DNA from 4 places in the Alishewanella sp. HL-SH06 genome. Region 3 is predicted to be linked to each of the others. Evidence: predicted binding sites of a transcription regulator. Region 3 holds the regulator's gene; each other region holds the start of a gene.
What was found. Region 3 encodes LexA, which represses DNA repair genes until DNA is damaged. Its sites were predicted from a motif close to TACTGTATNNNNATACAGTA; they were not measured.

Region 1: a site for LexA is predicted at 4,394-4,413, ahead of ACUJFK_RS01600 (DNA topoisomerase III). Genes of this name have one in related genera too.
Region 2: a site for LexA is predicted at 6,115-6,134, ahead of dinB (DNA polymerase IV). Genes of this name have one in related genera too.
Region 4: a site for LexA is predicted at 3,128-3,147, ahead of umuD (translesion error-prone DNA polymerase V autoproteolytic subunit). Genes of this name have one in related genera too.

The regions. Positions count from the first base shown of each region.
Region 1 is NZ_CP199752.1:357,425-365,387, reverse strand. It holds gene ccoG (cytochrome c oxidase accessory protein CcoG) at 1-104, opposite strand, end outside; gene ACUJFK_RS01620 (hypothetical protein) at 284-646, shown strand; gene ACUJFK_RS01615 (DUF3010 family protein) at 659-1,081, shown strand; gene ACUJFK_RS01610 (ribbon-helix-helix protein, CopG family) at 1,115-1,420, opposite strand; gene ACUJFK_RS01605 (AAA family ATPase) at 1,407-2,105, opposite strand; gene ACUJFK_RS01600 (DNA topoisomerase III) at 2,375-4,384, opposite strand; gene ACUJFK_RS01595 (hypothetical protein) at 4,696-6,390, shown strand; gene ACUJFK_RS01590 (GNAT family N-acetyltransferase) at 6,414-6,920, opposite strand; gene ACUJFK_RS01585 (ATP-binding cassette domain-containing protein) at 6,917-7,747, opposite strand; gene ACUJFK_RS01580 (peptidylprolyl isomerase) at 7,905-7,963, opposite strand, start outside.
Region 2 is NZ_CP199752.1:1,369,696-1,377,658, reverse strand. It holds gene thiL (thiamine-phosphate kinase) at 1-178, opposite strand, end outside; gene nusB (transcription antitermination factor NusB) at 214-627, opposite strand; gene ribH (6,7-dimethyl-8-ribityllumazine synthase) at 640-1,104, opposite strand; gene ribBA (bifunctional 3,4-dihydroxy-2-butanone-4-phosphate synthase/GTP cyclohydrolase II) at 1,182-2,291, opposite strand; gene ACUJFK_RS06400 (riboflavin synthase) at 2,304-2,954, opposite strand; gene ribD (bifunctional diaminohydroxyphosphoribosylaminopyrimidine deaminase/5-amino-6-(5-phosphoribosylamino)uracil reductase RibD) at 2,956-4,113, opposite strand; gene nrdR (transcriptional regulator NrdR) at 4,116-4,568, opposite strand; gene glyA (serine hydroxymethyltransferase) at 4,662-5,915, opposite strand; gene dinB (DNA polymerase IV) at 6,152-7,243, shown strand; gene ACUJFK_RS06375 (cold-shock protein) at 7,317-7,529, opposite strand; gene ACUJFK_RS06370 (DEAD/DEAH box helicase) at 7,751-7,963, opposite strand, start outside.
Region 3 is NZ_CP199752.1:66,411-74,373, reverse strand. It holds gene plsB (glycerol-3-phosphate 1-O-acyltransferase PlsB) at 1-1,680, opposite strand, end outside; gene lexA (transcriptional repressor LexA) at 1,761-2,381, shown strand; gene coxB (cytochrome c oxidase subunit II) at 2,768-3,838, shown strand; gene ctaD (cytochrome c oxidase subunit I) at 3,842-5,425, shown strand; gene ACUJFK_RS00350 (cytochrome c oxidase assembly protein) at 5,436-5,990, shown strand; partial or broken gene ACUJFK_RS00345 (cytochrome c oxidase subunit 3) at 5,993-6,872, shown strand; gene ACUJFK_RS00340 (DUF2909 domain-containing protein) at 6,879-7,088, opposite strand; gene ACUJFK_RS00335 (SURF1 family protein) at 7,110-7,835, shown strand; gene ACUJFK_RS00330 (hypothetical protein) at 7,828-7,963, shown strand, end outside.
Region 4 is NZ_CP199752.1:405,207-413,169, reverse strand. It holds gene ACUJFK_RS01880 (hypothetical protein) at 1-367, shown strand, start outside; gene ACUJFK_RS01875 (DEAD/DEAH box helicase) at 358-1,728, shown strand; gene ACUJFK_RS01870 (endonuclease) at 1,816-2,754, opposite strand; gene ACUJFK_RS01865 (hypothetical protein) at 2,782-3,015, opposite strand; gene umuD (translesion error-prone DNA polymerase V autoproteolytic subunit) at 3,161-3,589, shown strand; gene umuC (translesion error-prone DNA polymerase V subunit UmuC) at 3,586-4,863, shown strand; gene ACUJFK_RS01850 (hypothetical protein) at 5,067-5,288, shown strand; gene ACUJFK_RS01845 (hypothetical protein) at 5,333-5,500, shown strand; gene ACUJFK_RS01840 (hypothetical protein) at 5,665-6,051, opposite strand; gene ACUJFK_RS01835 (hypothetical protein) at 6,054-6,317, opposite strand; gene ACUJFK_RS01830 (IS110 family transposase) at 6,485-7,525, shown strand; gene ACUJFK_RS01825 (DUF1493 family protein) at 7,820-7,963, opposite strand, start outside.

The sequences.
Region 1 (7,963 bases), 290 kb from region 3:
TAGATCCGATCGCGTGAAGCATATTTCGTTGTGGTATCAGCGGCAGGTCGATGAATTTTCACTTCAACCGGTATGTTTTTCACGTCAATTTTTTGCTTATCCACTGGTCTTCCTCAACAATAACATGGCACTGGGTGACAACTGGTGATGGCCTCAGTATATCAGGCTCTTACCGAAATTATTTGACATAAAATAAGCTAGCGCCATATATCACAACACTTTAATGCGAAAGCGTTTGAATTCCGCTAGAATGAGGCATCGCTTGCAATTATAAGCCTTAACTATGAAAAAGTTTTTTTGGTTTGCCTTTATTATCTTACTTTTAATCACTTTTTCTGGCAGAGAGCCACTTAAAACCTACCGAGATATGTTTTTTAACAAGGTAGAGTCTGTGGTGTCTGAAAGCTGGCAGCAGGAAGATCGTGGAGTGATTGCGGTACAGCGCGAATTTACCGCCTTAACTGAAAACCTTGGGGTTGGCCAACAAAAATTACTAAACAATGCGGCAGCCAGTCGCAGCAGTATTTTGGAATATCGGCAAACCTACTGCGTAAACCAAGAATTTAATTCTTTGCTTTTTGGTGAGGTGCAGCAAAAAAGCTGCCGGATTATCGAAAAACATTTAAACCAATTACAAGATAACTAACAGGAAATTGCCATGCGCGTCTGCGGGATCGAAATAAAAGGCAGTGAAGCCATTTTATGTTTAATGAATTTAGAAGACGGCTTATTTGATCTTCCGGAATGTCGGGTTAATCGAATCGCGCTAAGCCAAGATCAACTAGCTGAAAGCGTACAAAAATTTCAATTTGCGATAAAAAAATTGGTCGAAGATTATAAAATTGAGCATCTGATCATTAAAGAACGACCACAAAAGGGTAAATTTGCGGGCGGTGCGGTAGGGTTTAAAATTGAAGCGGCAATTCAATTAATTTCCACTTGTCCCACCACCATTTTGTCGGGTGCGGCAGTAAAAGATCGCATTAAACGTCATCCTTTACCTGTAGATTTTAAATCAACCGGCCTAAAAGTTTTTCAAGAAACGGCTTATGTAACTGCCTACGCGTTTTTAGTTAACTAGGCGATTATCTCCAACAAAATGCTGATGCAATCGTTAATCTTTTTTTGATGTTGTGGGTTTTAAGCGCGCCAAATCAATTTGCACTGATTGCGTGGCGCGTTTAATTAAGGTGCGGATCAGTTTCGATTTAGATTCACCGGTTAATTCACTTAACTCGGCTAAGGCGGCAATCGCCTCTTCGCTTAACGTAAAAGTCGCATGACGCATCGGCAGTTTAGCCGTTTCATCCTCGTCTGGTAATAGTTGCCGCAAGCTGACAATTTGCGGCAGCCCCAAGGCATAATTATTTGCATCATCAATAAACTCTTCAGTGGTAAAACTGGGTTTATTTGACGGCAAAGACTTTTTCTTCAGGTCGCTTAGCGCCATCTTGTTGTATCGCCCTCATGGATAGCAATTCTTCAATAATCGATTTCATTTCCGAGGCTGCTTTACCTTCATTATCCACATCCATTACCGATAAGCCTTTTTCTTCGCTATCGTCATAAATGTTGCGACTGTAAGTAATGTTGTCGAGCACACGTAAATTAAAGCTCTTACAGACCTCTTTTGCATCTAAAATGCGCCCAGCTTGATTGGGTAGTGACGGACACTGGGTTAAAACACAACCCACAATCATCTCTGGATTAACTACATTACAGGCACTGACCAAATCTTCAAGGTGTTCGAGTGTTTTTAAATCGCGGCGCTTCGGTCTTAGTGGAAATAATACATGACTGGCCACCACCATCGCTGAACGTAAAGCCACACTGTCTTGGCCACCACAATCCACCACAACCACATCGTAATGCATTTCTAAGCTTTTCAGCTCATAACGAATTTTGCCGTACATTTGCACACAATTCAGCCAAGGCAATTCTGGATTCATGTGTCGCTCTTGCACCCAATCTGACGTGGTGCGTTGCGGATCGCAATCGACCAACATCACATTAGCATTTTTCTCGCGGGAAAAGTACACAGCAATATTCTGTGCTAGACAACTTTTGCCGCTGCCACCTTTTTCACCACCAACTAACAAAATCATTTGTGCACCCTCTCTGTTGTACAACAGCGCTGGCTGTCTGATCTGCCATGACACTATTAAAGTGTAGGCAATCTTTGCAATATAGCTAGTGCCAGCCTATAAGCACTGCACTGTTACGGTTATCTTGCTCTATTTATAGCCTAGTGCATCCTTCTTGTTAGCGACACCTGAATTAGCGCTATTGCGCAAAAGCCTTGTTTTACTGTGTTTTATTAGTAAACAGCCTAAGCGGCTATAACTCTTTTGGGTTAGGTTGTAACTGCGGTTTTTTATTGGCTGCTGCGACGAGACCGAGTGCTGCCGGCCGCTTTTTTGGTTGAGGTTGTTTTCCTTGCTGCTTTGCTGCTGGTTTTCTTGGCGGCAAATTTAGCCCGACCGGTTTTACTGCGGCTAAAGCGGTTTTGACCCAGCCCTTTTAATCCCGAAAACTGCCCATGTTGCTGGCTAACTTCGGTAATGAGCTCGACTAAGCCATGTTGTAACGGTTGCATAAACTGGTCGTATCGCAAGCGTTTTTCACAAATCGCTTCAAGCTGCGCTTCCCAGTGTGCCGTCATATCGGGCACCACCATGCGCTGCGGCAAACTTTGAATTAATTGCCGGCCAATGGGTGTGGCGTGGATCTCTTTACCTTGTTTCGTTAAAAACTGTCGTTTAAACAACAATTCAATTATGCCTGCTCGCGTGGCTTCAGTGCCTAAACCGTCAGTATCGCGTAGCACTTTTTTTATTTCTGGATCGGTAACATAACGCGCGATGCCGGTCATAGCGGCCAGTAAGCTAGCGTCGGTAAAATGCTTCGGCGGGCTGGTTTGCTTCTCATCCAGTTGCCCTTCAACACAATTAACCTGATCGCCCTGCTGCACTGCCGGCAAGGCTGTACTGAATTCATTCGTCTCTTCGTCAGTTGAACCGGAACGTGCAAGTAAGGCCTTCCAGCCCAGATCGACGGTCGATTTTTGCTTGGCGACAAATAACCCCCCGGCAACTTCAGTATCAATTTGATGCTCGCTATAACGAAACGCCGGATAAAACTGCATTAAATATTGTCGGGCAATTAACTCATAAATATGTCGCTCATCTAGCGAAAGACGCTGCACATCCAGCACCCGCTCGGTAGGTATAATGGCATGGTGCGCCCCTACCTTGCTGTCATTCCAGGCCTTGCTTTTTAAGTTTAAATCTGCTGTTTTCACGGCCTCACTTAATTGCGAACTACTGCTGGCAATCGCTTGGCTTACCTTTTGCCGCTCAGCATAGTGACCCGCCGGTAAATAACGACAATCAGAACGCGGATAGGTAATTAACTTATGGCGTTCATACAATTGCTGACAAATATCTAAGGTTTTTTGCGCGTTTAAATTAAAGCGTTTAGACGCATCAATTTGTAATGAGGATAAATTGTAAGGCAAGGGTGCAGCCTGACTTTTTTGTTCGCGTTTCACGGCTTTAACTTGGCCCGTTTGGCCCCTCACCTTTGCTAACACGGTGTCGGCCAACTTTTTCAGTAACACCCGGCCATCTTCATCCATGTAAGGCTCGCAGGCGGCACTTGGTTGCCACTTTGCCTTAAATTGCTCACCACTGCGGGTTTGCAGCGTTATCCACACCTCATAAAAGGGTTTCGTTACAAAGTGCTCAATCTCTAGATCGCGGTGCACCACTAACCCCAACACCGGCGTTTGCACACGGCCGATCGACAACACGCCCTGATAACCATGCTCTTGGCCTAGTAAGGTACATAGCCGTGTCATATTAATACCATACAACCAATCGGCCCTTGCCCGCGCTAAGGCTGAAGTGGCTAACGGAATAAAATCAGTGTTTTGGCGCAAATCCTTTAAGGCTTTGCTGATCGCCGCCGGATTCATGTCATTCACTAAACAGCGCTTGGTGGCCGCACGCTTGGCTTGACTGATCCCCGCATAATTAATCACTTCATCCACCAAAATTTGCCCGACACGATCCGGATCGCCCATATTCACTAACACATCGGCTTCTTTGATCAGTTTTTTAACCACATTAAATTGCTGGCGGGTTTGCGACTTAACGTGTTGTTTCCATTCTATTGGAATAATTGGCAGGTGGACTTTGCGCCAACTTTTGTAATCGGCATTGTAGGCTTCAGGTTCTGCCTGTTCCAGTAAATGACCAATACACCAAGTCACCACATCGCCATTGGCGGCTTTAATAAAGCCATCGCCTTTTTGCTGTGGTTTGGGGAGCACATCGGCTACGGCACGGCCAACGCTGGGCTTTTCTGCAATGTATAAAATCATCAGACAATACACTGTACAAATAATCAGTTAATTTACCTTGCCTAACATTAAATAGCAAAAACTTGTGACACTGACTAATACCTAAGGATTATATTGATGGTTAAAACCACAATTTTGACCGTTAACTTAACTCGCCAAATAAAAATTAAAATGAATTATTTTAGTTACTTAGAGGCTTTAATATTTAAAAAGCAATCGCAGCATAATTATTGAGTAGATCGACATTGCTGACAACTTGGCTATTTTCTAAGCTGTGAACATGGGTTCCTTGCCTACTCTGGTTTTGTTGCTTCGCTGTGAGGGCGTAGAAAATGTCGCAATATACTGATGTTAAAAGAATTTGTGATGATCTAGAAAGTACCGGTAAAACCGTGTCGCTAGATTATGTTTTGTCTAAAGTGTCTGACGCACAAGCAACGGTGATAGCACACTATAAAAAGTGGCGATACGAGCAAGCCCAACAGCGACAGCTTGAGCAAGCGCCAATACTCAGTGACGATTTTATGCAAGCGTTTCTGCGTGAAACCGAGCGACAAGGCGCGCAACAAACGGCGCAGTTGCAAAAACAATTAGCCGAAGCACTGCAAGGTGAAGTGGTTGCGGTTGAGCACTTACAACAGGCACAGCAGCAATGGCAGCAGTTGGAACAGCGTAAAACGGCTTTAGAGCAAACATTGCACAGCCAACAACAGAAACTGACCACTCAGGCAGAACACTTTGCCAGCCTGCAACAAGAACGCACCGCTTTGCAACAACAACTGGGCCAGTTAGAACAACAACTGAGCAAGGCAACGGAGCAACTAACCGCCAGCCAAGCGGCCGTGGCTGCCGCCAATGCTCAAGCCTCTGAACACGCAACCGCTCTCGCCTCAAAGCAAGCACAGCTTAACGACACCGAGCAGCAATTGTCTGAGTTACAACAACAGTATCAACAACAACAGCAGTTAATTGCTCAATTAGAGGAAAAGCAGGCGGCACAGCAACAACTGGCTGAGCAATTAAGCACAGCTCAAACGCAACTCGAAGTACTTGAAACAACGTTGCAGCAGACTAAAAGCGCACAGCAAGACACCGAGCAAGCGTTAAGTGCAGCGCAAAACGCGGTGGTGCAGTATCAACAAGAGCAACAGCATTTTTCTGAGCTACAGGCCGAGTATGATGCCTTACAACAACGATTGACAGAGCAGCAACGCCAACACTTTGAAATGAAAAAACAGATCCATCAGCAACTGGCCGAATATTCCGAGCAATGTGCTGAACTCAGCTCTGAGCGCGATACGCTGTTGAGTCAGATACGCCGTCAAAAAACCACAGCAGAGCCATCTGCATTAGCCGACAGCATTCAGTTACAGCAAGAATTAAAACAACTGCAGCAACAGCACCAAGACTTACTGCAACAACTGGCCATGCCACAACACAGTGCCGCCGAGCAGGCCACGGCAACAGAAAACCTTCAGTTACAGCAAGAATTGCAACAACTGCAGCAACAGCACCAAGACTTACTGCAACAACTGGCCTCGCCACAACACAGTGCCACCGAGCAGGCAACGCAAAGCGAGCAACTCAGTGCGTTAACAGCAGAGCGGGATGAGGCGCTAGCCATTAATGCAGCACAAGCGGATCAACTGCATAACGTGCAACACGAATTAGCCGAATTAAAAGCCTTGTTGCAACCGAATAACCCTGAACAATGCGACAATGTGGAACAATTACGCGCTCATTTAGCATTGTTGAAACATCAAAATAGCATTACCTCGCAACATCAGGCCGAGCAACGCGAAACGATCAAACAGTTACGGGAAGAATTAGCACAACAGCGCGAGGCGGTGCAGCAAATTCAACTAGAACGCTTTCAATTTAATAAACAGAAAGTGCAATTTGAAGAACAAGTGAGTTTTGTGAAGAGCAATTCAGCCGCGACCATCGAGCGTTTAACACGCTATCGTGAACAAGCACAGGAGCGTATTGCGCAACTAGAACGGAAACTACAGGAATGTGGCTGTTAAGCGGCGGTGTTTAGCAACGTCATTTAAGCTATTGGTAATGCTCGTTGATATAACCAACCGGTCTGTTCAGGCGTTAAACTAAAGGGGCTATGGTAAGCAAAACCCAACTTGTGTAACAGGGCCTGCGAAGCCGTATTATCTTCATTAACAATGGCATACAACGATGGTATCCGTAGCGTAACCGCCCACTGCAACACGGCCTTGGCAGCTTCATAAGCAAAACCTTGTTGCTGATAAGGTTCGAGCAAGGCATAACCAAGATCGGGCGCATCAAGCTGTTCGCGCTGCAATAAACCACAGATACCAATCAACTGTTTGGTGGCGGTGTGCTCCATTGCCCGCAAGCCAAAACCGTATTGTTGATAACTTTTCAACGGCCCTTGTTGCAAATGCTGCTCAGCGCCAGCCAAATCGCGTACCCCGCGATCGCCAATATGTTGCAAAAAGCCCGGATCATTTAATAACCTCAACATAAAAGGTGCATCAGCAAGGGTCAGTGGCCGAAGTGTCAAACGATGTGTGTAAATCACCAGCAGCCTCCAGGGCTGAGCAACGGTTGCTGTGCCTCATTTAGTACAATAGTGTAATTTGCTCGTGTCGGCAACTGCTGCCAACTGGCTTGAGTCAGCCGCTGAAAGGGCAACATAAAAGCAGCCAATTCAGTAGCCGACATACCTTTACCTCGTTGCTGCCATAATTGCTGCTCTTGCTGAGCTCGCCAACGACAAACACTGGACCAATCAGGCGCTTTTAACCAAATCAGTGGCTGTAGGAAAGCCCATAACTCGGCATAACTACCGGCCAGTTGCTGATTAACATAGCTACGCCACACGCCCTTAGCGTCGGCAGCGGCTTCAAAATCATTTACAGGCTGCGCCAACACCTCAGCAGCTTCGGCTTCCACACCTAAACACCAGCCTTCAACAATCAGCACATCAAACTGTTGTTTGGGTAAGTCAGCTAGCCGAACGTCCATCGCCTTATCAAATTGTGGCAATGCTACAGCCCGCCCAGCGAGTACCGCTTGCACATCCGCTAATGCTTTATGAATGTCATGTGTGCCGGGTACTCCACGTTGGGCCAACAACGGATGCACTTGCGCGGCTAACTGTCGCCGAGCATGTTGCGACAAATAGTAATCGTCTAGCGACACGGTGGCGGCCGAAATACCCTGCTGTTGCAGCAAGCCACACAGCAATTTGGCCAAGGTGCTTTTACCGCTGCCTTGCGCACCGCTAATACCCAGCACTAAAGGCCGTGCCAACGGTATGATTTGCTGCAATAACAATTGCAAAACTTGCCGATAAGCCGGTTGTGTGGCCACAGGTAGTTGTTTGAGAAGGGCAGAAACATCCATCACGTTAAGCCTGCTGTTAGTCGCGCGAGGAAGAGATAAAAAATGGTTTAAGGCCGCAACCCTTTTTTAGTAAACGGCCTGAAAAGCTTAACGCACTCATTTCGCAATCAAAACATCGCCAAACGAACAAAATCTAAACAGCAAACGTCAACAAGCCTTAGCTACGATGAGCGGCACGCAAACGTAAAGCCGCTAATGGCAATAATAACAACACGA
Region 2 (7,963 bases), 1.3 Mb from region 3:
GCGGATCAACATCAGGAAAAAAGTGAGTCCCCGCAACCATGGTATCTGTTGTAACAACGATGTCGTAACCATCACGCACCTGTAACACCGCACCATCGTCACCGACACCAATACTGACATCAGTGCGCTTCACACCGATATTCGAGAAATATCGCGCGATTAAATCAAATTCACCCATAGCGTATAAAAAGCCGACTGACGTCGGCTTCTCCATTAATTTGGACGCAATACCTTGACCGCTTTGTCCAGGATACTGTTCACAAACTTATGACTATCATCAGCCGCAAAGGCTTTGGCTAATTCAATAGCTTCATTGATGATCACTTTATAGGGTACATCTAAACGATACTTCAGTTCATAGGCTGAAACACGTAATACCGCTTTTTCGACCAAGTCGATATCTTCGAACGGGCGCTCGAGATACGGCTTAATCGCTTCGTCTAATTTGGAATGGTGTAATACCACACCGCGTAAAATGTCTTGGAAATACGCAACATCAATATGTTTAACATTATTTTCCAATAACAATTGCTGCTCAATATCAGCTATCGGGTTGTGGCTAACTTGCCAGCTGTAAATGCCTTGTACAGCGAGTGAGCGAGATTGACGACGGACGTTAGGTTTCATCTGTGCTTCCTGTTACAGCTGTGCAAGCACATTGATCATTTCGAGTGCCGACATGGCTGCTTCGCCGCCCTTGTTACCGGCTTTAGTACCCGCACGCTCAATCGCCTGCTCAATACTGTCTACGGTTAGAACGCCAAAAGCCACCGGCAGGTCATACTGCATACCCACTTGGGCAATACCTTTGACACACTCGCCAGAGACATACTCAAAGTGTGGTGTGCCACCACGGATCACCGCACCAATTGCCACAATCGCATCATATTTCTTGGTTGCAGCAACACGTTGTACCGCTAATGGCAACTCAAAAGCGCCAGGAATACGTACAACAGTGATGTCTTGTTCAGCGATATTACCCACGCGTCGTAAAGTGTCGATGGCGCCACTGAGTAAACTCTCAACAATAAAACCGTTAAAGCGTGCGACTACTATCGCAATTTTCTTACCATTCGCTGCATAGCCTGCTTCAATTACCTGCATGACCTGTCCTTACTATTTAACTGCCGTCAAAATTTAGCCGTGCATAATAGCATAATTTATGACACTCGGGCATAGCCTTATTCAGAAACGTAATCCACTACATCCAGACCAAAGCCGGATAACGCATGGTACTTAATCGGCTTGCTTAATAAGCGCATTTTCTTCACGCCTAAACTGGCTAAAATTTGTGAACCCACCCCCACATTTCGTGAGGTGCCTTTCCAAGGTGCCACTGGCGGTTTCTCACCTTTATCTTCTGCTTCAAAATGTTGCACCATCTGCACTAGCTCTGAGGTACTTTCGTGCTTACCTAACAACACCAAGACGCCACCTTCATCAGCAATGCGCTGCATGGCGGTATGCAAAGGAAAACTGCGATTGGTACCGCGTGTGGTCAGCAATAAGTCGTTAAAGGTGTTATGTAAATGCACCCGCACTAAGGTTGGCTCATCAGCGACAATCTCGCCTTTAACTAAAGCAAAGTGCAACTGATTATCAATAGTGTCTTTAAAGGTCACTAATTCAAAGTCGCCCATCTCGGTTGGCAACTGACAAGTCGCCACTTTTTCAATGGTGGTTTCATTGAGGTTACGGTATTCAATTAAATCAGCGATGGTGCCGATTTTAATATCATGCTCTTTCGCAAACACTTCGAGATCAGGACGGCGCGCCATAGTGCCATCATCATTAAGGATTTCGACAATCACAGCTGCAGGTTCCAGCCCGGCTAACCGCGCTAAATCACAACCGGCTTCAGTATGGCCGGCACGAACTAATACACCGCCATCTTGCGCCATTAAAGGAAAGATATGCCCTGGCTGAATAATATCTGTTGGGCGAGCATCACGCGCCACAGCCGCTTTCACTGTTTTAGCGCGATCGGCCGCTGAAATACCGGTGGTCACGCCTTCTGCAGCTTCAATGGATACCGTGAAGTTGGTAGCAAACGGTGATTTATTGGCATCGACCATTAAGGGTAAGTTGAGTTGCTGGCAGCGTTTTTTCGATAAGGTTAAACAAATTAAGCCACGACCAAACTTTGCCATAAAATTGATGGCAGCAGGCGTGACATACTCGGCGGCCATCACCAAATCGCCTTCATTCTCGCGATCTTCATCATCCATCAAAATAACCATTTTACCTTGGCGGATATCTTCAATAATTTCTGCAGGTGTATTCAGTTGCATAGCTAACCTTCTTTATAAAAACCCGCGTTGCGCTAACAACGCCAGATCAACACCTGTTGTAGGGGCAGGTGTTTTAGTATGGAGTAAGCGTTCTAAATAACGCGCGATCAGATCCACCTCTATATGGACCAAGCTGCCTTTTTGCAACTGCAGCAATGTCGTTTGCGCAGCCGTATGCGGCACTATCGTTAAACGAAAGGCTGTGGCACTTAATTCATTTACGGTTAGACTAACGCCATCAATGGTTACCGAACCTTTATGCGCTAAATAAGGGACTAACGCCGCAGGCATAGCAAACCACAGTTGCCAGGCGCGCGCGGTTTTTTCAATACGCAGCAGCTCGGTTACGCCATCAACGTGACCACTGACCAGATGACCACCTAATCGACCGGTGGCTAATAAGGCTTTTTCTAAATTCACTCTTTGTCCCACCTGATACTGACTAAAGCGGGTTAAGGCGAGTGTTTCAGCGGATACATCAGCGACAAAACCTTGAGCTAGCAATTGGGAAACGGTAAGACAGACCCCATTGCTGGCAATACTGTCCCCTAACTGCACATCGCTAAAATCTAACTGCTCACTATGGATCTGCACTTCTAAATCGCCGCCTTTTACGGTTAAGCGGCTAATGTGACCTGTGGCAGCAATAATACCGGTAAACATATCAGCTCTCTTTTGTTGGGTTGGCAACAGTTGCTGTAGTGGGCTTCGCCCGAATTCGAATATCGTTGCCGAGTTGGTGTACATCCAGCAGCGTTAAATGCGGTACTTCGGTTAATTGTTGGAAATCGCCCAATTTCGCTAAGGGTTGAGCGCAGTCACCCAATAGGAGTGGCGCTTGATACAAGATCAATTCATCGACTAAACCTTGCTGCAATAAGGCCCCGGCTAGCGTACTGCCGGCTTCCGTCCAAACACTGTTGATCTGCTGCTGATGTAACGCTTTAAGCAAAGCCGATAAATCGAATTGGCCTGATGGCAACAATGCAGCAGGCCATTGCGTTACGGCAACCGCACTGGCGCTAAGTTGTTTTGCGGCTTGTGCTGCGTCATAGCAAAGTAACACCGCACCACCTTGACTAAATAAGGCTTCAGTACCGGTTAAGCGCTGTTGCCGATCCAAGATCACGCGCAGTGGCTGGCGTAAGCCGCCATCGGCTAAAGTAGTAATGGTATTGCTCGCGGTTTGTCGCACCGTTAAACGGGCATTGTCGGCTAAAACGGTGCTAGCAGTAGAAAGAATCGCGCTGCTCTGCGCTCGAAACTGCTGCACATCATCACGGGCAACATCCCCGGTTAACCACTGACTTACGCCATTAGCTAGCGCGGTGCGACCATCTAAACTGGCGGCCATTTTGAGCCAGACATAAGGTCGTTGACGTTCCATCCGACTGAGAAAACCCGGATTAAGCGCCCGGGCGGCGTTCGTAAGCAAACCATGCTGCACGCTGATCCCTGCGCTTTCGAGGATAGCGACGCCTTTGCCTGCCACCAGTGGATTCGGATCTAACATGGCAATCACCACCCGGCTGACCCCAGCTTTCACTAACGCTTCGGCGCAAGGCGGGGTGCGTCCATAATGCGCACAAGGCTCTAACGTGACATAACAAGTCGCACCTGCTGCTGCAGAGCCGGCTTGTTGTAAAGCATACACTTCGGCATGGCCCTGCCCCGCTTGTCGATGATAGCCTTGCCCTATAACCTGAGCTTTTTTCACCAACACCGCACCCACATTTGGATTGGGATCGGTGGTGAAACGCCCAGCCGCAGCTAAGCTTAACGCCAGCGTCATATACTGATGATCGGCTTCTGAAAAGGACACCGTTACTTCTCTCCCAAGCGGGCAATTTCCTCGCCAAACTCACGAATATCTTTGAATGAGCGATACACAGAAGCAAAGCGCACATAGGCCACTTTATCGACTTTAACTAACTCATCCATAATTAAATTACCCAGCAAATGACTACCGACTTCACGTTCGCCCGTTGCACGTAATTGCGATTTAATTTTATGGATCAGCTGTTCGATTTCTTCGGTAGATACAGGGCGTTTTTCTAACGAACGCAATAAGCCATTGCGCAATTTATCTTCGTTAAAAGGCTCACGCGAACCATCACGCTTAATAATGCGCGGCATTACCAGTTCGGCAGCTTCAAAGGTCGTAAAACGTTCATGACAAGCTAGACATTCACGACGCCGACGCACTTGATGACCGTCGGCGACTAAACGAGAATCAATGACTTTGGTGTCATCCGCGTTACAAAAGGGACAAAACATGCTGAGCTCTCTATATCACCCTATCGGGACTTTTTGAGATGGCCGGATAAAATAATGGCCGCATTTGCGGCCATCATAACATGTTATTTTAGTTTACGCATAAACTGGGAAACGGCTACATACCTCAGAAACACGGGCTCTGACGGATGCAATAACCGCTTCATCACCACGGCTGTCTAACACTTCACAAATCAGTGTGGCGACTAAACGTGCTTCAGCTTCTTTAAAGCCACGACGGGTAATAGCCGGAGTACCAATTCGTAAGCCACTGGTCACAAAAGGTGAACGTGGGTCGTTAGGCACTGAGTTTTTATTAACGGTAATGTGCGCTAAACCTAACCACGCATCCGCTTCTTTACCGGTAATATCTTTGTCGATGAGGTCCATCAAGAACAAGTGGTTTTCCGTACCGCCTGATACCACTTTATAACCGCGAGAGATCATCTCAGCACACATGGCTTTGGCATTTAGTAACACTTGTTGTTGATACACTTTAAATTCAGGCTGTAAGGCTTCTTTAAAGGCTACTGCTTTTGCCGCAATAACGTGCATTAAAGGGCCACCTTGGCCGCCTGGGAACACCGCTGAGTTTAACTTTTTCTCAATGGCTTCGTTTTTACGCGCCAAAATTAAACCACCACGTGGACCGGCTAAGGTTTTGTGTGTTGTCGTCGTCACGACATCAGCAATAGGTACGGGGTTTGGATATAAACCCGCCGCCACTAAACCGGCTACGTGCGCCATATCAACCAGTAAGTATGCACCGACTTTATCCGCGATATCACGGAAACGCTGCCAATCAACAATACCAGAATAAGCAGAGAAACCAGCAATAATCAGCTTAGGTTTGTGTTCTAGCGCTAAGGCTTCGGCTTGATCATAATCAATTACGCCGGTTTCGGGATGCAGGCCATATTGCACAGCATGATAAAGTTTACCGGATGAGCTGACACTCGCACCGTGCGTTAAGTGACCGCCATGCGCTAAGCTCATACCTAAAATGGTATCGCCAGCGTTTAATAACGCTAAAAATACCGCTGAGTTAGCTTGTGAGCCAGAGTGTGGCTGTACGTTAGCGTAGTCAGCACCAAACAATTCTTTAGCACGAGCAATGGCTAAATCTTCGGCTAAATCAACATATTCACAACCACCGTAGTAACGCTTATGCGGATAACCTTCGGCATATTTATTCGTTAACTGTGAACCTTGCGCCTGCAATACCCGAGGGCTGGCATAGTTTTCTGAAGCGATAAGCTCGATATGGGCTTCTTGACGTTCAGTTTCTTGTACCATGGATTGCCATAATTCCGGATCGAAATCTGCAATATTCATTTCACGCTTTAACATGCTTTCTCCTGCGCGCGGCTACCACGCTGATCGATTGACAACAGTCTAAAAATTGTTGGTTATTCTACTCTTATTTTTTAATTCTTGCACTGAAAAAACAGACATCCAGACAGCTAAATGAGATGGAGTCTAAAAAAATCTTACTGGCTGTGCAGAAATACTGCCACTTGCTTTACAACGTGTTACAAGGGGCGTAAATTACTGGTTATTCATACAGCGCTATTTGCAGCAGGATTATGTCGCATCGAAAAATTATCCATTTAGACATGGATTGCTTCTTTGCCGCGGTTGAAATGCGCGACAACCCTGCCCTGCGGCATATTCCGTTAGCTATTGGCGGTAGTCGATCTGAACGCGGCGTGATTGCCACCTGCAATTATCCGGCTCGGGCTTTTGGTGTGCGCTCCGCCATGCCGACACATGAAGCCTTAAAGCGTTGCCCGCATCTAACCTTAATGCGCGGTAGCATGGATAAATACAAAGCCGTTAGCCAACAGATCCAAAGCATATTTCGCCGTTATACCGAGCACGTCGAACCACTATCTTTAGATGAAGCCTATTTAGATGTCACCGATTGTAAGCAATTTAAAGCCAGCGCCACGCTGATTGCTGCGGATATTCGCCGCACAGTGTTAGCAGAAACCGGTTTAACCGTTTCTGCTGGGGTAGCGCCCAATAAATTTCTCGCCAAAATCGCCAGTGATGAACAAAAACCCGATGGTTTATTTGTGATCCCGCCTGAGGCTATCAACGATTTTGTTCTGCAACTCGCCCTGCGCAAAATCCCCGGCGTTGGGGTAAAAACCGCAGAGAAACTTGCGAAACTCGGATTTCATTTTTGCCGTGATATTTGTCAGCCAGGTGAAGAGATCAGTACAGAGCGACTTGCCTTGTTATCTCGGCATTTTGGCAGCTTCGCCGCTACGTTAATTAAACGCAGCCAAGGTATTGATGAACGCCCGGTCCGGCAAGATCGTGAACGTAAATCGATCGGTGTAGAACAGACATTGCCGAACGACATTGCGAACTTAGAGCAAGCCGAACAAGAAATGCTACAGTTATTACCCACCTTAGAGCAGCGTTTAGCGCAAAGCGGTAAAGCGGCATTACTACAAAAAATTGGCGTGAAATTAAAATTCAGTGATTTTCGGCAAACCACAGTAGAAACCCAATATCATCGTTTAGATCCGCGCTTATTGGCACAACTATTAGCGCAGGCTTGGCAACGCAGGCAAGAGCACTGCGTGCGCTTAATTGGCATACAACTGGGCTTTAAATCGGCTTGTCATGAACAATTAGCCCTACCGTTAGAAGGCACCACTTTTTAGAGGCGTCACTCAGGCAAGGTATTCGGCAATAAAAAAGCCGGCGCTAAGGCCGGCTCTTTAAAATCTTTACTAATTAACCGATAACAGTTACGTTTTCAGCTTGTGGGCCTTTTTGGCCTTCAGTAACGATAAAGGTCACTTGTTGGCCTTCAACTAACGTTTTACGGCCTGTACCGTTGATAGCGCGGAAGTGAACAAACACATCTTTACCGCCTTCACGCTCGATAAAACCAAAACCTTTATCTTCATTGAACCACTTAACTGTACCAGAAATTAACTGTGACATAACACTCTCTTACTTTAACAAATTTTGCCGAAATTCCGGCGACTTAAATAATACCGGCCACGTCATCGAGCTGATACTTACTTCGACCGCATTATCAGGGATGCTGATTAAGTGGTCAATATAAATACCGAGACGAACAGAAAATAGTTTTCTGTTGGGCCGTTCCGGCAAGGACTGCTAAGCCTTACTTACTCAGTGTAGCAGTAATGTGGAAAAAACCATCAATCTTGTGGTGTTTTTTTACGTCGCACCGGCGCGGAGCCGTCATCGCCACCTTGGAAGAACACCTTCGCCGGGGCTTTTTTCACCGTTTTCGCGCTGGGCTTGCCCGAGTGTTTAGCTTTCGTGGTGCTTTTAGCTGACTTCGCCGCCGCTTTACCGGCTTTTTCTACTGGCTCGGTTGGGCCTTTGAAGCGCGCCACTAAACCTTCCAC
Region 3 (7,963 bases):
AATGGCTTGTTTATCGCTGGCTAATAGCGCCAGTGACAGCAAATTAATGCTATTCAATGCCGCGGCCTGATTGATATGTCGCATAATTTGCTCAGACAATTTAGCCACCAGCGGGTTCAGCCACTGCGGTTTAGGCGCTTCAAGAGAATTAATCTCGCTTTTCCAATCCGGTATTTGCTGCGTTAAATACTGATTGAGTGAAATGGGTTCACCAAAATTAACATAGCCAAAGCCATAATCGCGTAAATTTCGGATCGCCTTAAGTACACCACCAATCGATTCCTTTTTCTTGCCAGAGCCCTGCAATTCACTGAGGTAAGTGTTTACTTCCATGACATGCTCATAACCCAGATAAACCGGCACTAAAGTAACGGGGCGATCGATGCCACGCAGCATTGATTGTACGGTCATCGCCAGCATGCCGGTTTTAGGGTTTAATAAACGTCCCGTGCGACTCCGGCCACCTTCGGTGTAGTACTTCACCGCATAACCTTTAATAAACAGCAAGCTTAAATATTCGCGAAAAACGGTTGAATACAACTTATTGCCACTAAAACTGCGTCGAATAAAAAATGCCCCGCCACGACGAAAAATCGTGCCTGCAGGCCAGAAATTTAAGTTAATGCCTGCGGCGATATGCGGTGGCACTAACCCCTGATGATAAATAATATAACTGAGTAGCAAGTAATCCATATGACTTCGATGGCAAGGTACATAAACAATTTCATGTCCTTTTTGCGCCAGATCGCGCAAAGTGTCGACATTATTGACCTTAATGCCAGCATAAAGCTTTTGCCATAACCATGTCAGAATACGATCACCAAAACGTAAAGTTGACGTGCGGTAATCGGCTGCAATCTCTTGCAGTAATTTGCGAGCTTCTTGTCGCGCTGCGGCGTAATCTCCATTGCGGTTAGCCGCTTCATCGGCGATGGCTTTTTTAACCGCAGGCGTGGCTAATAGCGCATTAAATAACTGACTGCGGTTCATCAGTTTTGGCCCTGTTGCTGCCAGTCTCTGTCGATAAAAGTGGATCCGTGACATGCGCAGCAGTTTTCTGGCAGTGCTGGCTTCAGCGCCAAATTGTCCAGCCATTTGTTGTAGATCTACTGGTTTACTTAAGCGCACCAGCGTGTGTCGACCTGAGATAAATACAATCAGTAACTTAGCTAACCAGTTAGGTGAATGTGCTTCCCCCAGTAACCATTTAATACTGTCTTCCTTACCTGGTGCACGGCCCCATAAGATCGAGATCGGCATCAGCTGTGCCTGTAATTTGGGGTTGGCTAAATGAGCCGCGAGTAATGTTTGTCCTTGCTTTAATGCACGGGTATCGCTGCGGCCACCAATGATTTGGTGAGGTTTTTCGAGAAATAAGATGCGTGATAATTTCTGCCCCCGCAGTTCGACATGGCTAAGCGGATCGGGCAAGGCTAGTTGCTGGCAAACGCGACGCAGCGTGGCGACATCACTGGCTGATTCGGTGTGGCATATATAAAATAATGGCCGTTCTTTATTAACTCCCAGTTGTTGTAGGGGGTTATCAGGAACGATTTTGAATTTAACGAGTAGGCGAATAGGCCATTTTAATAATAAAGTCAGTAACGACAAGCTTGAGAACATAATGATACCGAGCAAACTGAACAGTGCTAAGAATACCACAGCTGCGTAAGCTGGCAAATTCAGCTGCAGAACAACGCTTGGCATTTCGAAAAAGGCTGTATATACTGACAGTACTTACTGTATAGGTAGCCAGCATTATGAGACCATTAACGCCTCGTCAGGCCGAAATTCTGCAATTAATCAAAGATTACCAACAAGAAACCGGAATGCCACCCACGCGTGCCGAGATTGCGCTGCGTTTAGGTTTTAAATCTGCCAATGCAGCGGAAGAACATCTCAAAGCCTTAGCTAAAAAGGGGGTACTGGAAATGATGCCCGGTACCTCGCGAGGCATTCGTTTATTGGAAGACGATTCCGTTCCCGAGCAATTGGGTTTGCCTTTGGTGGGTAAAGTTGCCGCTGGCCAACCTATCTTAGCCGCTGAGCATGTACAAAATCATTATCAAATTGATGCGCATTTATTTAAACCCCATGCTGACTTTTTACTTCGGGTACAAGGTATGAGTATGCAAGATATCGGCATCCTCGATGGCGATCTGTTAGCCGTGCATAAAACCACTCAAGCAGAACATGGCCAAGTGATTGTCGCCCGTGTCGATGATGAAGTAACGGTAAAGCGTTTCCAGCGGCAAGGACATGAAGTTTTATTGCTTCCTGAAAATCCAGATTTTGAGGTGATTAAAATCGATTTACGTGAACAGCAATTTGCCGTTGAAGGCCTTGCTGTAGGTGTGATCCGTAACGGCAGTTGGCTATAAAATAGTCGCTGTTCAACAAGTTAATTTATAATTGCACTGGTATGACCTCTTGGTTTTATCGGTGCTTTTGCATTTTAGGGGTTTACATAACGCTCATACTGGACAATTCTTAAGCGGTAACTGTTCAAAAAATAATTAAAGTTAACAGTTGCTGGTTTCAGCGCTTGCTTCGAAATCACAAAAAATAATAAAAATAAGAAATTGCGAAACTTATCACATAGATTCGGTCAGGATGGGTTTACATAAAAGCCGTGTAGTTCTGTGTTCTTGGTTTCTGCAGTTTGCAATGCAAATGACAGAGGAGAAGTACAGTGACAAACACGCGTTGTCTGGTTTGGTCGCTGCCGACCCTATTTTTTGCCGCATCGGCAAATGCATCAACATCTATGCCTTTGAATATGACCAAAGGCGCTACGGAGATCAGTCAGCAGGTTTATCAACTGCATATGACCATCTTCTGGATTTGTTGTGCTATCGGTGCAGTGGTGTTTGGGATTATGTTTGTATCCATGATCCTTCACCGCAAAGCAAGAGGGGTGCAGCCGGCTTCATTTCATGAAAGTACCAAGGTTGAAATTCTGTGGACGACCATTCCGGTCGTTATTCTTGTTGTGATGGCATTTCCCGCCACGACCACCCTATTGGCGATGGATGACACCTCTGCTGCCGATGTGACCGTGCAAATTACCGGTTCGCAGTGGAAATGGCATTATAAATACCTTGAACACGATGTTGAGTACTTTTCATTATTAGCGACACCCAGAGAGCAAGTGGCCAATAAACTGGCCAAGGGTGAAAACTATCTATTAGAGGTCGATCGGCCCTTAGTGATTCCTGTTGGGAAAAAAATTCGCTTCTTAATGACCTCAGATGATGTGATTCACTCGTGGTGGGTACCTGCATTTGCCATTAAAAAAGATGCGAACCCTGGCTTTATTAACGAAGCATGGACTCGGGTAGACGAGCCTGGCACTTATCGTGGGCAATGTACTGAGTTATGCGGTAAAGACCATGGCTTTATGCCAATCGTGGTGATCGCCAAAAGCGAAGAAGATTATTTAGCGTGGATCCAGCAAGAAGAAACGCGGATCGCCGGTGAAAAAGCCGCCGAACAAGAATTACTTGCCATGAATATGAGCATGGCAGAGTTAATGAGTACCGGTGAAAAAATCTATCAAGGTTGGTGCGTCGCCTGTCATCAGGCTACTGGTATGGGGTTACCTGGTATTTTCCCTGCGTTAAAAGGCAGCGAGTTAATCCTTAACGATCGCAACGGCCATATTAATGTGTTGGTTAATGGTCGCCCGGGTACCGCGATGCAGGCATTTGGTAAGCAACTCAGCTTAAAAGAATTAGCAGCGGTTATCACCTATACCCGTAATGCTTTTGATAATAATACCGGTGATACCGTGCAGGCTGCCGATGTGTTCGCTGTCCAGCAAGGCAAGGGAGAATAACCGATGTCAGCAATTACTACTGAACATGATGATCATGCGCATGATCATAAACCTAGCGGCATAAAACGCTGGTTGTTTACCACGAACCACAAAGATATCGGCAGCATGTACCTTATTTTCGCTTTGGTGATGTTTTTCCTTGGCGGCAGTATGGCAATGGTTATTCGTTTGGAGTTATTCCAGCCGGGTATGCAATTTGTCGAACCTCACTTCTTTAACCAAATGACCACAGTGCATGGCTTAATTATGGTATTTGGCGCGGTAATGCCGGCCTTTACCGGTTTAGCTAATTGGATGATCCCAATGATGATTGGTGCGCCAGATATGGCGTTACCACGGATGAATAACTGGAGTTTTTGGATCTTACCTTTTGCGTTCTTGATCCTTTTACTTAGTTTATTTATGCCAGGCGGTGGCCCCAGTTTTGGCTGGACGTTCTATGCCCCGTTATCGACAACCTACAGCGGTGACAGTACGGCGCTGTTTGTGTTTTCGGTGCATATCATGGGTATTTCTTCCATTATGGGGGCAATTAACGTGATCGTCACCATTTGGAATTTACGTGCTCCTGGTATGACATGGATGAAAATGCCATTGTTTGTCTGGACGTGGTTTATCACAGCGTTTTTACTGATTATGGTTATGCCTGTATTAGCAGGTGCCGTGACCATGGTGTTGACGGATAAATTTTTTGGTACCAGTTTCTTTGATGCTGCCGGTGGCGGTGATCCCGTGCTGTTTCAGCATATTTTCTGGTTCTTTGGTCACCCCGAAGTGTACATCATGATTTTGCCAGCCTTTGGCATTATCTCCGCCATTATTCCAACTTTCGCCCGTAAACCGTTGTTTGGTTATGCCTCTATGGTGTATGCCACCGCCAGTATCGCTATCTTGTCGTTCTTGGTTTGGGCCCACCATATGTTTACCACGGGGATGCCGGTGTTTGCGACCTTGTTCTTTATGTATTGCACTATGTTAATTGCGGTACCTACCGGGGTAAAAGTGTTTAACTGGGTGGCCACAATGTGGCGAGGGGCCATGACGTTTGAAGTGCCGATGATGTTTGCCTTAGCCTTTATTGTGCTGTTTACCATCGGTGGCTTCTCGGGCTTGATGTTGGCGATAACGCCAGCTGACTTCCAGTACCATGATACCTATTTCGTGGTAGCACACTTTCACTATGTGTTAGTAACAGGCGCAGTGTTTTCGATTATTGCGGCGGCTTATTACTGGTTGCCTAAATGGACCGGCTACATGTATGACGAGCGTCTTGGCCAGTTGCATTTTTGGTGTTCTTTGATTTCTGTAAACATGTTGTTTTTCCCAATGCACTTCGTTGGTTTAGCGGGTATGCCACGCCGTATCCCTGACTATGCCCTGCAATTTGCTGACTTTAATGCTTTTATCAGTATCGGTGGCTTCCTGTTTGGCCTGTCGCAACTGATCTTTGTGTGGGTGTTGGTTAAATGTGCGCGCGGCGGTGTGCCCGCTACTGCGCAGGTTTGGGAAGGTGCTGAAGGTCTAGAGTGGGAAGTGCCGTCACCTGCGCCTTATCACACCTTTGAAACACCACCCGTAATTAAGTAGCGGAGGGCTTATGCAGCTGCATCGTACGCTGGTCAGTAAATTACTACTGGTTGTGTTACTGATGTTTGGCTTCGGTTTTGCCTTAGTACCTTTATATGACGTGTTTTGTGATATTACCGGTATTAATGGCAAACCCTCGGCAACGCCAGCCACTGTGCTGGCGAATAATATCGACACTAGCCGCGAAGTGACCATTGAGTTTTTGGCGCGACCAAACAAAGACATGCCGTGGATTTTTAAACCCGAGATCCGCCGTTTGACGGTGCATCCAGGTGAAATTTACGTGATGAACTATATCGCAGAAAACCCCACCAGCCGCATGATTGTAGGCCAGGCGGTGCCATCGGTTTCGCCAGGCCAAGCTGCACTCTACTTACACAAGATTGAATGTTTTTGTTTCACCCAACAGCAACTGGCGGGCGGCAATAATATGCTGATGCCTGTGCAGTTTTATGTCGATCCGGCGCTACCGGCGCAGTTCAGCACGATTACATTGAACTACACCCTGTATGACGTGACTGCCAGTTGGCAGCCGGACACTGCTACAGCAAAAAGTGGGGAATAATAATGAATAAGACCTATGAAAAATATTATGTACCGGCACAAAGCCCTTGGCCAATAGTCGGTGCGGTAGCGATGTTTTGTATTGCCTTTGGTGCTGGGCATTACGTGATTGATGTCAGTAAGCAACAAAGTGGTTTTGGCGGTTGGTTATTGCTTGCCGGTTTTGCCATCCTCATTTTTATGTTGGTAGGTTGGTTTAGAAATGTCATCGATGAATCTATGGCCGGTTTATACAGTGCGCAAATGGATCGGTCTTTCCGACAAGGTATGATTTGGTTCATTGTGTCTGAAGTGATGTTCTTTATGGCCTTTTTTGGTGCCTTGTTTTATGGCCGGGTGATTGCGATGGAATGGCTCGGTGGTGCCAGTAACAATGCGATGACTTTTGCTATTTTATGGCCCGATTTTCAGCCGTCATGGCCACTACTAAAAACGCCCGGTGGTATTGAAACACAAGCGATGCCAGCATGGGGTTTACCGACCATTAATACGGCGCTCTTAGTGATTTCGTCTGTCACATTGCATTTTGCGCATGTGGGGTTAGAAAAAAGAAAAGCGTGGCCAATTAAAGTTGTTTTTGTTGCTGACGTTGCTCTTAGGCGCAGTGTTTTTGTGTTTACAAGGCTATGAGTATATTCATGCTTATCGTGATCTTGGCTTACGCTTAGACTCTGGCTTTTACGGTAACACTTTCTTTTTGTTAACCGGTTTTCACGGCTTACATGTCACGCTGGGTGCAATCATTCTACTGTTTATTTTTTTTAGAGTGTTAAAAGGGCACTTCACGCCAGAAAAGCATTTCGCTTTTAAAGCCGGTGCCCTGTATTGGCATTTTGTTGATGTGGTTTGGTTATGTTTATTTGTCTTTGTCTACATCATTTAAACGGCTTTAATAAGGGCGGGCATTAGGTGCAATCAGTCCGGTCGCCATCGCGATAATAATTAAGGCGAGGGCGATCGCTGAAAACAACACCCGTTTACCAAGATAGTGAGACAAGCTGTGGCTGGATTCGGTTTGACGCATAACGCTAAAACCGGCTTTTACCAGATTAACCACGATATAGATCAGCAATAGAACGATGGCTATTTTTATTATCATTTCATCTCCGGAGTTTGACTGATGCAGTTTAAGTTGTTCGGTCACTTATTTAACGTTAATCGGCTGTGGTGCTTTATTACTCTGGCCGCTTTTTTAATATTAATCAAGCTGTCGTATTGGCAATGGCAACGTGCCGCAGAAAAAACCGAGCAATTACAACAGTTGGCCGTATTGCAGCAGCAAGGTGCTATCTCTGCGTCGCAACTGTTTAACTTGGTCAGTGCCGAGGCCGATGGTGTGTTAGTAGAAGATGCTGGCCGTTGGTTAGCCCCTTACGTGTGGTTATTAGATAATAAAATTGTCGAAGGCCGCGTCGGTTACGATGTGTTAATACCGGTGCAATTTCAAGCAACGGCACCCGTGTTACTCGTTAATTTAGGTTGGGTTGCCGCGCCAAGCAGTCGTCAAAGTTTACCTGAAATAACCATCCCTGCTGAAGTCAGTGTATCGGGTCTAGTGAGAACAAAATTAGGTGGCGTGCTGCTTGGGCAAAACCTTGAAGGCAATTCTTACCCGATGCGTATGCAACAAGTCGATATCACTGCTTTACAACAACAACTGCCGGTACCGCTTTATGCGGCCGTTATTTATCAGCAAGCGCCCTCTCGTTTTATTCCGCACTATAAAGCCGTGGTGTTACCGCCCGAAAAACATCGCGGTTATGCCGTGCAGTGGTTAGGTTTAGCCATCGCGGTATTAGGTGTTGCGCTTGCAGCTAGTTTGCAATTGGAGAAAAAACATGAATAAAAACAAATTTCTGCTGTTGTTTATCCTCTGCTGTGCTCTGCCATTGGCCTTGGCTAAGCTGGTGTTAGAGCTCGGTTGGTTTTCACCTGGTTCGAGCAGTCAGGGGGCTTGGTTGGAACAAGAGATCT
Region 4 (7,963 bases), 340 kb from region 3:
TGATAAATCCATGCGTTTTTTGGAACGAAAAGGTGTTTTGCAGTCAAAGCTCGATGAGGGTGGTACCCGCAGGTACGAGCTTGCACAAGCCCAAGGGTCTGAAACGCAAAGCAAAAACAACACTTCAGAAAAAGCTATTCAAAAACTGAGAGAACAATGTAAGACACTTGAAGCTGAAGCTCGCGCCGCGCACTTAGAGTGGGAGTATTTGATAAAGCTGAAAAAAAATCCTGAAATCAGTGTCATTAGTGATATTAGAGATATTACAGAGGTGCTGTGTAAAGAGGCCGAGCAGAATACGCTGTTATTAACTGCACAATATTCAGCATTAGAAAAAGTACTTAATAGGTTGAATGTATGCGTCTGAGAAACTGGCAGGCAGATTTTGTTCAGAAAACTATAAACGCTTTTAAACAAGGCCAACGTACTTATTTACTGTCTGCGGCACCTGGTGGAGGTAAAAGTGTAGCGTGCGCAGAGTTAGGCGCCAGAATGCACGATGAAGAAATGATGATAGATCTAATTTTATGTCTGTCTCCCTCGTCTGAAGTGCGCGATGGCATTTACAGAACCTGCAATCAACGTATGCCGACGCTTTTTCATAATGGCCTGGGCTCAATCGGGGAGTCAATGACCTATCAAAAACTGCTAACGCTAAAAGAAGAGTATTTAGAGCCAGCAAAGAAAAAGAGAGTTTTAGTCATCTGTGACGAAATCCACCATTGCGCCGGCGGTTTGGATGCTATCCCTAACGCATGGGGAAATAAGATTTTAAAACTTATATTTGAACTGGCTGATTATACGCTATTAATGTCAGGGACCCCCTGGAGGACAGATAATCTTCCAATAGCTCTTGCTGACTACTGTCATGCTGACGAGCTAGTTATCAACTATCAATATACTCTCGCTCAGGCTGTGGCTGATGGGGTATGCCGACAACCTGTCATCACATTAATTGACAATGATGCCTGTAAAATAAACCAAAAATGTTTTAAATCTATTAATGAGGCGTTGAGCAAAACTGAGTTAATGTATCAACAGATCCTCGAAAATGAGGATGCCTTAAATTTCATTCTAAAATTGTCTGTGAACAAACTATTGTCGCTAAGGTTACTGACACCAGATGCTGGTGGTCTGGTTGTTGCGCATTCTGTTGAACATGCCAGAAAACTCAAGAAGATTTTGGAGACAAATTTTAATCAAACAGCTGTGATTGTTACCTACAAAGAAAAAAATCCACAAGCAATTATTGATAAATTCCGACATGGTTTAACGCATTGGATTGTCAGTGTTGGAATGATTGCAGAAGGTACAGACATTCCTCGGCTTCAGGTGTGCTGCCATTTAACAACTGTGCGGACAGAACTCTATTTCCGTCAAATTTTGGGACGAATTTTAAGGGTTCGTGATAGTGATATATATTCACAGGGGTTTTTGTACACTTTTGCCGAAGCTCAGCTCAAAATGTTTGCAAATCGCATTCAAGATGAGATGCCAAACAGAGGTGTTCTTCGTTCCATCGAGCAGCAACCAAATGAATTGCAACAACATCATACCCAAACAAAAAATGCCACCAATGGAGGCAACTTGAATAATTACCCCTTGTCTTCAGGCCGATTTGTGCAAACTGACCTTATAGGTTTTGAAGACGCATTTTATTCACTGGAGTTTGCTGGAACCTTCCGTGAACAGGTCATTAAAACCTTTGCGAAACAGTTGCTTGGGTAGTTCAGTAAATCAACTTACTTAAGAATGTATTTGGTCAAGATAAGGACAAGCGGACTCCTGATCGATAAATGAATTCAACAAAAAAATTTACCTGCAATTACCAGCTTTTCTAAACCCTGCAGCTATCGCTTCCTGCTCGGTTTTAAACTCGATGGTGTTTGCCGGTGAGATTTGTTGGTATCCCGGGCAGCCTGCAGGGAGATGGTAAACCTTGCTGTTTTTGTTGGCCTTAATCGGCAGGGAGCTTGGCGCACTTGGTGTTTGCTGTGTTTGCTTTGAAGGTAGCTGGGTCACCAAACCCTCAGCGCGGTTTTTATGCCCAAGAGACCAGGTGCGCTCACCGGTTACAAAGGGATTTGAATGCCCCATGCGTTTTGCAATGCGTTTATCTCGCTCTCGCTCCCATTCTGTCACGGGAAACTGCTTATCCCATGCCATCAAAAGCTGCTGTTGTTGGCGAGACATATTGAGGTCATACCGGTCGTGCATGTAGAAGTAAGTTCGTGCAATCTGGCCTTTAATGGCATCGCGTGGCTCTACTGCTCTTGCGCTAAAATCAATTTTAACCGGACACTGACCATGCTGTGGCTTGGCTTGAGTAAGCATGGTGAAATTGAAATTGGAGCGGTCGGCATTGACTTCGCCTATAGCTGGGGTGAGGTTATGTAAATCGGCTTCCATGGCATTGAAGACAGGGTCTGTGTCATTGCAGTTTTTACGCCCACCATTCTGCCAGCATTGTCTGGCACGGCCAAAGTTCGAGGCGGGCACCACATGCTCCCACTCAATACGCTCGGCCCGAGTCTGCTGCGCCCGAACTTGATAGCCACAGCTCTTTAAATCAATGCGCCCACCCGAGCGGCCGACCCATTCCCAGTTACAACCACAGTAAAAATCCCCCTGACGGTTTCGGTCATGGTAGATAAATTGCCGCGCTTCAATTTTAGCGCGGTCAAATGTGGCAGGAGCGGCCAGTAGCGAGGCAGAAAAGACGAGCGCAGCGAAGAGAAAAAACCGTAATAACATCAGCATAATCCATTAATTAAAAGCAGGTTAATAGTACCCAATTTTATCAAGTTGGTCACCATACCAGCTTAAGTAGGATTTGTAGTTTTTAAAGGGCGTTTCAAGCGTATTGATAGTAACGTTATCAAGACTGACAATAGCCACGCTAATGCCATCCTTGGTACGTGTGACCTTGGGCAAGGTAAGCAGGCCCCTCCCTACAGCATGCCATTGCCTTAATAGTGCTCTAAACGTATCTTCATTGATAATGCGTAGCTCCATAATTGCTCCTTGTTGAACAGACGATTAATGAAATGTAGCATTTATTGGTGCACTTTCAATATAAACATGCATTTCATCGCAGCCGCGCTTTTCAAACGCTCGCCATTCGCTATACTGTATAAATATACATATATTGGTGCGTGTTATGTCTGTCGAAATACTTGGAAAGGCGCAATTAAATCAGCCTATCTTTTTACCGCTCTATGGCCACCAAATCTCAGCGGGTTTTCCATCCCCTGCTCAGGACTACATTGAGCAAACGCTCGATTTAAACGAGCTTTGTATCCGTCATCCTGCTGCGACCTTTCTAGTCAGAGTCAGCGGTGACTCCATGAAAGATAAAGGCATATTAGATGGTGATGTCTTAGTAGTAGACCGGTCTGAAACTGCCGTGCATGGCAGTGTGATTGTGGCATCACTAAATCGTGAGTTTACCGTCAAGGAGCTGTGCTTAAAGCCGATTAAGCAGTTGTTGCCGCACAACAAGGCATACAAACCCATTTTGCTGACAGAGCAAGACGAGTTTGAAGTCTTTGGTGTCGTCGTCAGTGTGGTGCGAAGAATGACACGATGAAACCTGTTTTTGCTTTAGTCGATTGCAATAACTTTTATGCCAGCTGTGAAACTCTTTTTCGCCCTGACCTAAGAGGGCGGCCGATTGTGGTGCTATCCAACAATGATGGCTGTGTGGTGGCTCGCTCTAAAGAAGCCAAAGCACTTGGCATTAAAATGGGTGTGCCTGCATTTGAGTTAAAGCACCTACTAGAAAAGCAACAACTGCTCGCCTTTTCATCCAACTATGCGCTGTATGCCGATATTTCAGCCAGAGTCATGTCCACGCTTGAAATGTTAGCGCCGGCGGTTGAGGTCTATTCCATTGATGAAGCGTTTCTCGATTTGACTGGCGTGTCACATTGCATGGATTTGACGGCATTTGGGCAATCTGTGCGAAATACTATCCAGCAAAATATCGGCATCACGGTTTGTGTTGGCATTGCGCCCACCAAAACCTTGGCCAAGTTAGCCAATTACGCCGCAAAAAAATGGCATAAGTCTGGTGGCGTGGTCGATTTAACGGATAAAGCCCGCCAACGCAAACTGATGGCACTGTTACCTGTCGGCGAAGTGTGGGGGATTGGCAGTAAACTCTCAGCAAGGCTTAATAAACTTGGCATTCACACTGCCCTGGATTTGGCTGATGCCAGCCCCTCATTTATCAAGCAGCAATGCTCTGTGGTCGAATCGCGCATTGTGGCAGAGCTTAATGGCAAATCGTGCCTGACGTTAGAGCACGTCACTCCCACCAAAAAGCAAATTATCAGCTCCCGCGCCTTTGGCGAGCGCATCACCTCAAAAGATTTGATGCACGAAGCAATAGCCGAATACATCAGCAGAGCCTGTCAGAAACTGCGTAAAGAAAAGCAACAAGCCAAGCAATTAACGGTGTTTATACGTACCAGTCCGTTTAGCGACCGGCAACGAGACCCATACTATGCCAATAGCATCACCACGGCCTTGACTCATCCCTCGGCTGACACGCGGGATTTTTTGTCAGTAGCAACGAAGCTGCTCGATAAAATCTGGAAAGACGGATACCGCTACGCCAAGGCCGGTGTCATGCTTGCTGATTTTTATGATGAAGGCGTATATCAAGTTGATTTATTTGAGCCTGCGCCTCCTGCCTATCAGAGCAAAGCGCTGATGACGGTGATTGATACCATCAATGTCAAAACGGGCAGCAAGGTCTGGTTTGCAAGCCAAGGCGCATCACAGGCATGGAGTATGAAGCGTGCGATGTTATCGCCGCAATACACAACGAAATGGACGGATTTACCGGTAGCCAAGTAAGTTCTATAAAATCACACATAATTGATTTAAGGCATAATTGCGCATAGTATTTCGGTTGAGGGTCCTGGCATATCACTGCAACCTGCAGACCACCAGGAACATGGGAATGGCCGGTCGATTTGATTGGCCTTTTTCTTTATCAAACTATGCCTACCGAGCTAATCAAAGCAAGACGCTTGTTCTTTTTTTACATAAGGGATGCCATGAGTTATACCGTTGAAATTACCAAGGACAACCTTATCCCAATTCCTGATACGCTCTGTGCTGAGCTAGGATTTACCGTTGGGGATATACTGGTTTGTGCGATGGATAAAGATCGTGCTGAAATCAGCATGAAAAAGCATAGCGACCAAACACTAACTGACGAACAGATCTCTGCTGCAGGAAATTTAACGCGTTTGGTAAGCATTGAAGCTGCCAAGTGATTGCGGATGCAAGGCACTCCCTGTGAGTATTATTAGGTAACTAGATGACAATCAACACAGCTATAAAAAACGATCAAGAATATGAAGCTGCATTAGAAGCCATTGAGCAACTGCTTGAAGCTGAGCCTGGCACGCCTAATGGTGAAAAGTTTGAGGAGTTGGCCAAAATGATCACAGAGTATGATGATATTCATCACAAACTCAACGAGTAATAAGGTGCCAATTTGCTCTGTGAATCTTCACTAAGTGCCAATTGCAGACATTTCACTATACAGTTATTAAAGTCTGCTTTTAGGTGTTAGCAGAACGCACGCCTAAACGGCGAGCAACTTGTTGCGAGTCCAGCGGCCGTAGGCCGCGTTGTTTAAGGCGTTTGTTATAGCGCGAATTTACCAATAAACCCTATAACAACTATCAACATACCAATAAAAAAAATCTTTTGTGAGATTTTATCCATTTGGGTTTGCTTTCTTAATTTGTTTGAAAAGACAAGCTCAGGAATTAATGCGAAAGATAAAAGCACCAATGCAGCACCGAAACTTGAAACATTGCCGAAAGACACTGCTCTATGCTCAGAAACACTTAGCGCTATACCTATAAAAACTATTGCAGCAAACAAAAATAATACACTAGAAAAAATTTTATGCTTCAGTTTGGTGCCAAACATGAATATCCCTTGAAAAGCTATAACGCAAAGCACAGGGGCGACGAGCCGCGCAGCGGGTTGGCGTCCCAGCGGCCAAAGGCCGCGACTGCTGCGCATTGTTAGGTGTTTGTCTTGCCGAAGCATAATATAAAAAAGGTTAATATAGACCACGTACTTATTAATACAATCAAGATACCCCATTCATCTAAAGCCAACTTATTTATAAGAAAAACATTTAAGCTAGCGGCAAACATAACGACGATAACTCCCCACTCACCCAAAGATTTGAAGTTCTTATTGGTTTTACGCTCTAACCATCGCCCAAGACTCAGCAATATAAGCCCGATAACAATTGATGAAATAACCGGTGCTAAATATTCCATGCTCTAGATCACCTAACGCCCGCCTAAACGGCGAGCAACTTGTTGCGAGTCCAGCGGCCGTAGGCCGCGATGTTTAAGGCAATAACATGGACTCCCCCTCACTATCCGGCATCGTTGTGCCACACTGAGAGTGTCAAAACAAACAGTCACAAGTGAGGAGAAGTCGCATGGAACAGTCTATACGTTGTGGGGTCGATATTGCAAAGCTCGTGTTTCAAATTCATGGCGTTAATGCTAAATCAAGTGAAACCACCGTGGTTAAAAAGTTAGCCAGAGGCGAAATGCTGCGCTATTTTGCCAATAAACCACCGATGCTTATCGGCATTGAAGCCTGCGGTGGTGCGCATTATTGGGCGCGTGAGATGACCAAACTCGGCCATACCGTAAAGCTGATGACGCCGCAGTATGTGGCACCTTACCGGCGCGGCGGTAAAAACGATGCCAATGATGCCGAAGCCATTTGTGAAGCGTTAGCCAGACCGAATATGCGCTTTGTTGCGGTTAAATCCGAATCACAACAAGCGGTATTAGTCATGCACCGCATGCGTGACCAATGGGTACGTGAACGCACCTCACTGATGAATCAAATTCGCAGCTACCTGCACGAGTTCGGCATTGTGATTAATCAGGGCCGCGCAGCACTGGCCAGGACGTTGCCTTTGGTGGCTGAATCAGAAACCTTACCGCTGCTGTTTCGCCAGAGTATGGCTGATTTAGCGGACAAGTTAGCTGATTTAGAAACGCGCATTAATTCGTTAAACAAACGGATTGAAGCCTGGAGCAAGCAAGATACCACCGCAAAAGCTTTACTTGAGCTCTGTGGTGTCGGTAGCGTTACCGCCAGTGCCGCTGTGGCAACCGCAGGTGATGTCTCCGTATTTAAAAACGGCAGACAATTCGCCGCTTGGCTCGGTTTAGTGCCTAAACAGAACTCATCCGGTGGTAAAACGCAACTCGGTGCCATTACTAAACGCGGTGACCGCTATTTGCGAACATTACTGGTTCAAGGTGCCAGAACGGTAATGTTAGCAGCCAGCAGAGCCCAAAAATCCACGCAAACAACACCCATGTTCGAGTGGATTTATAAGCTACAAGAGCGGCGGCCAAACAATGTTGTCGCGGTCGCTATCGCCGCAAAACAAGCCAGAATGCTCTGGGCAATCATGGCAAAGCAGCAACGGCAAGATGCTTTAGGTTTAGCAATATGATGTAGCAGAAACATAGTAGTAAAAACAGTAAGTTAACGACAACTCTCAACCAAAGAATTGCACTACAAAGTGGATAAATAAAGCGGCAACGACCGTGCACAGGAAGGGCCTGATAACAATCCCGGTATTCATTACCGTTGATGCGATGAGGCACCTGTGCGCGAAAGTTATCAGGGCTGGAGCATGGTAAAACCATGAAACTCACGAGCCGAATAGACGTATGCAGTCATTCACCGCCAAATTTGATCACTTTGTGCTTGCAATAGAGGGGGAGTCCATAGACGGATTGTTAGGCTACGTCTTCCAGAAGCCAATAATTAAGCCAGCCAACCCAGCTAATACAAAAAAAGTTTGTAAAACTAATATGTCCCATCGACGCGTTGGCAAAGTATGGGCTGGATATGTTACTGCCCAATTTTTAAAATTGGCATATTTCTC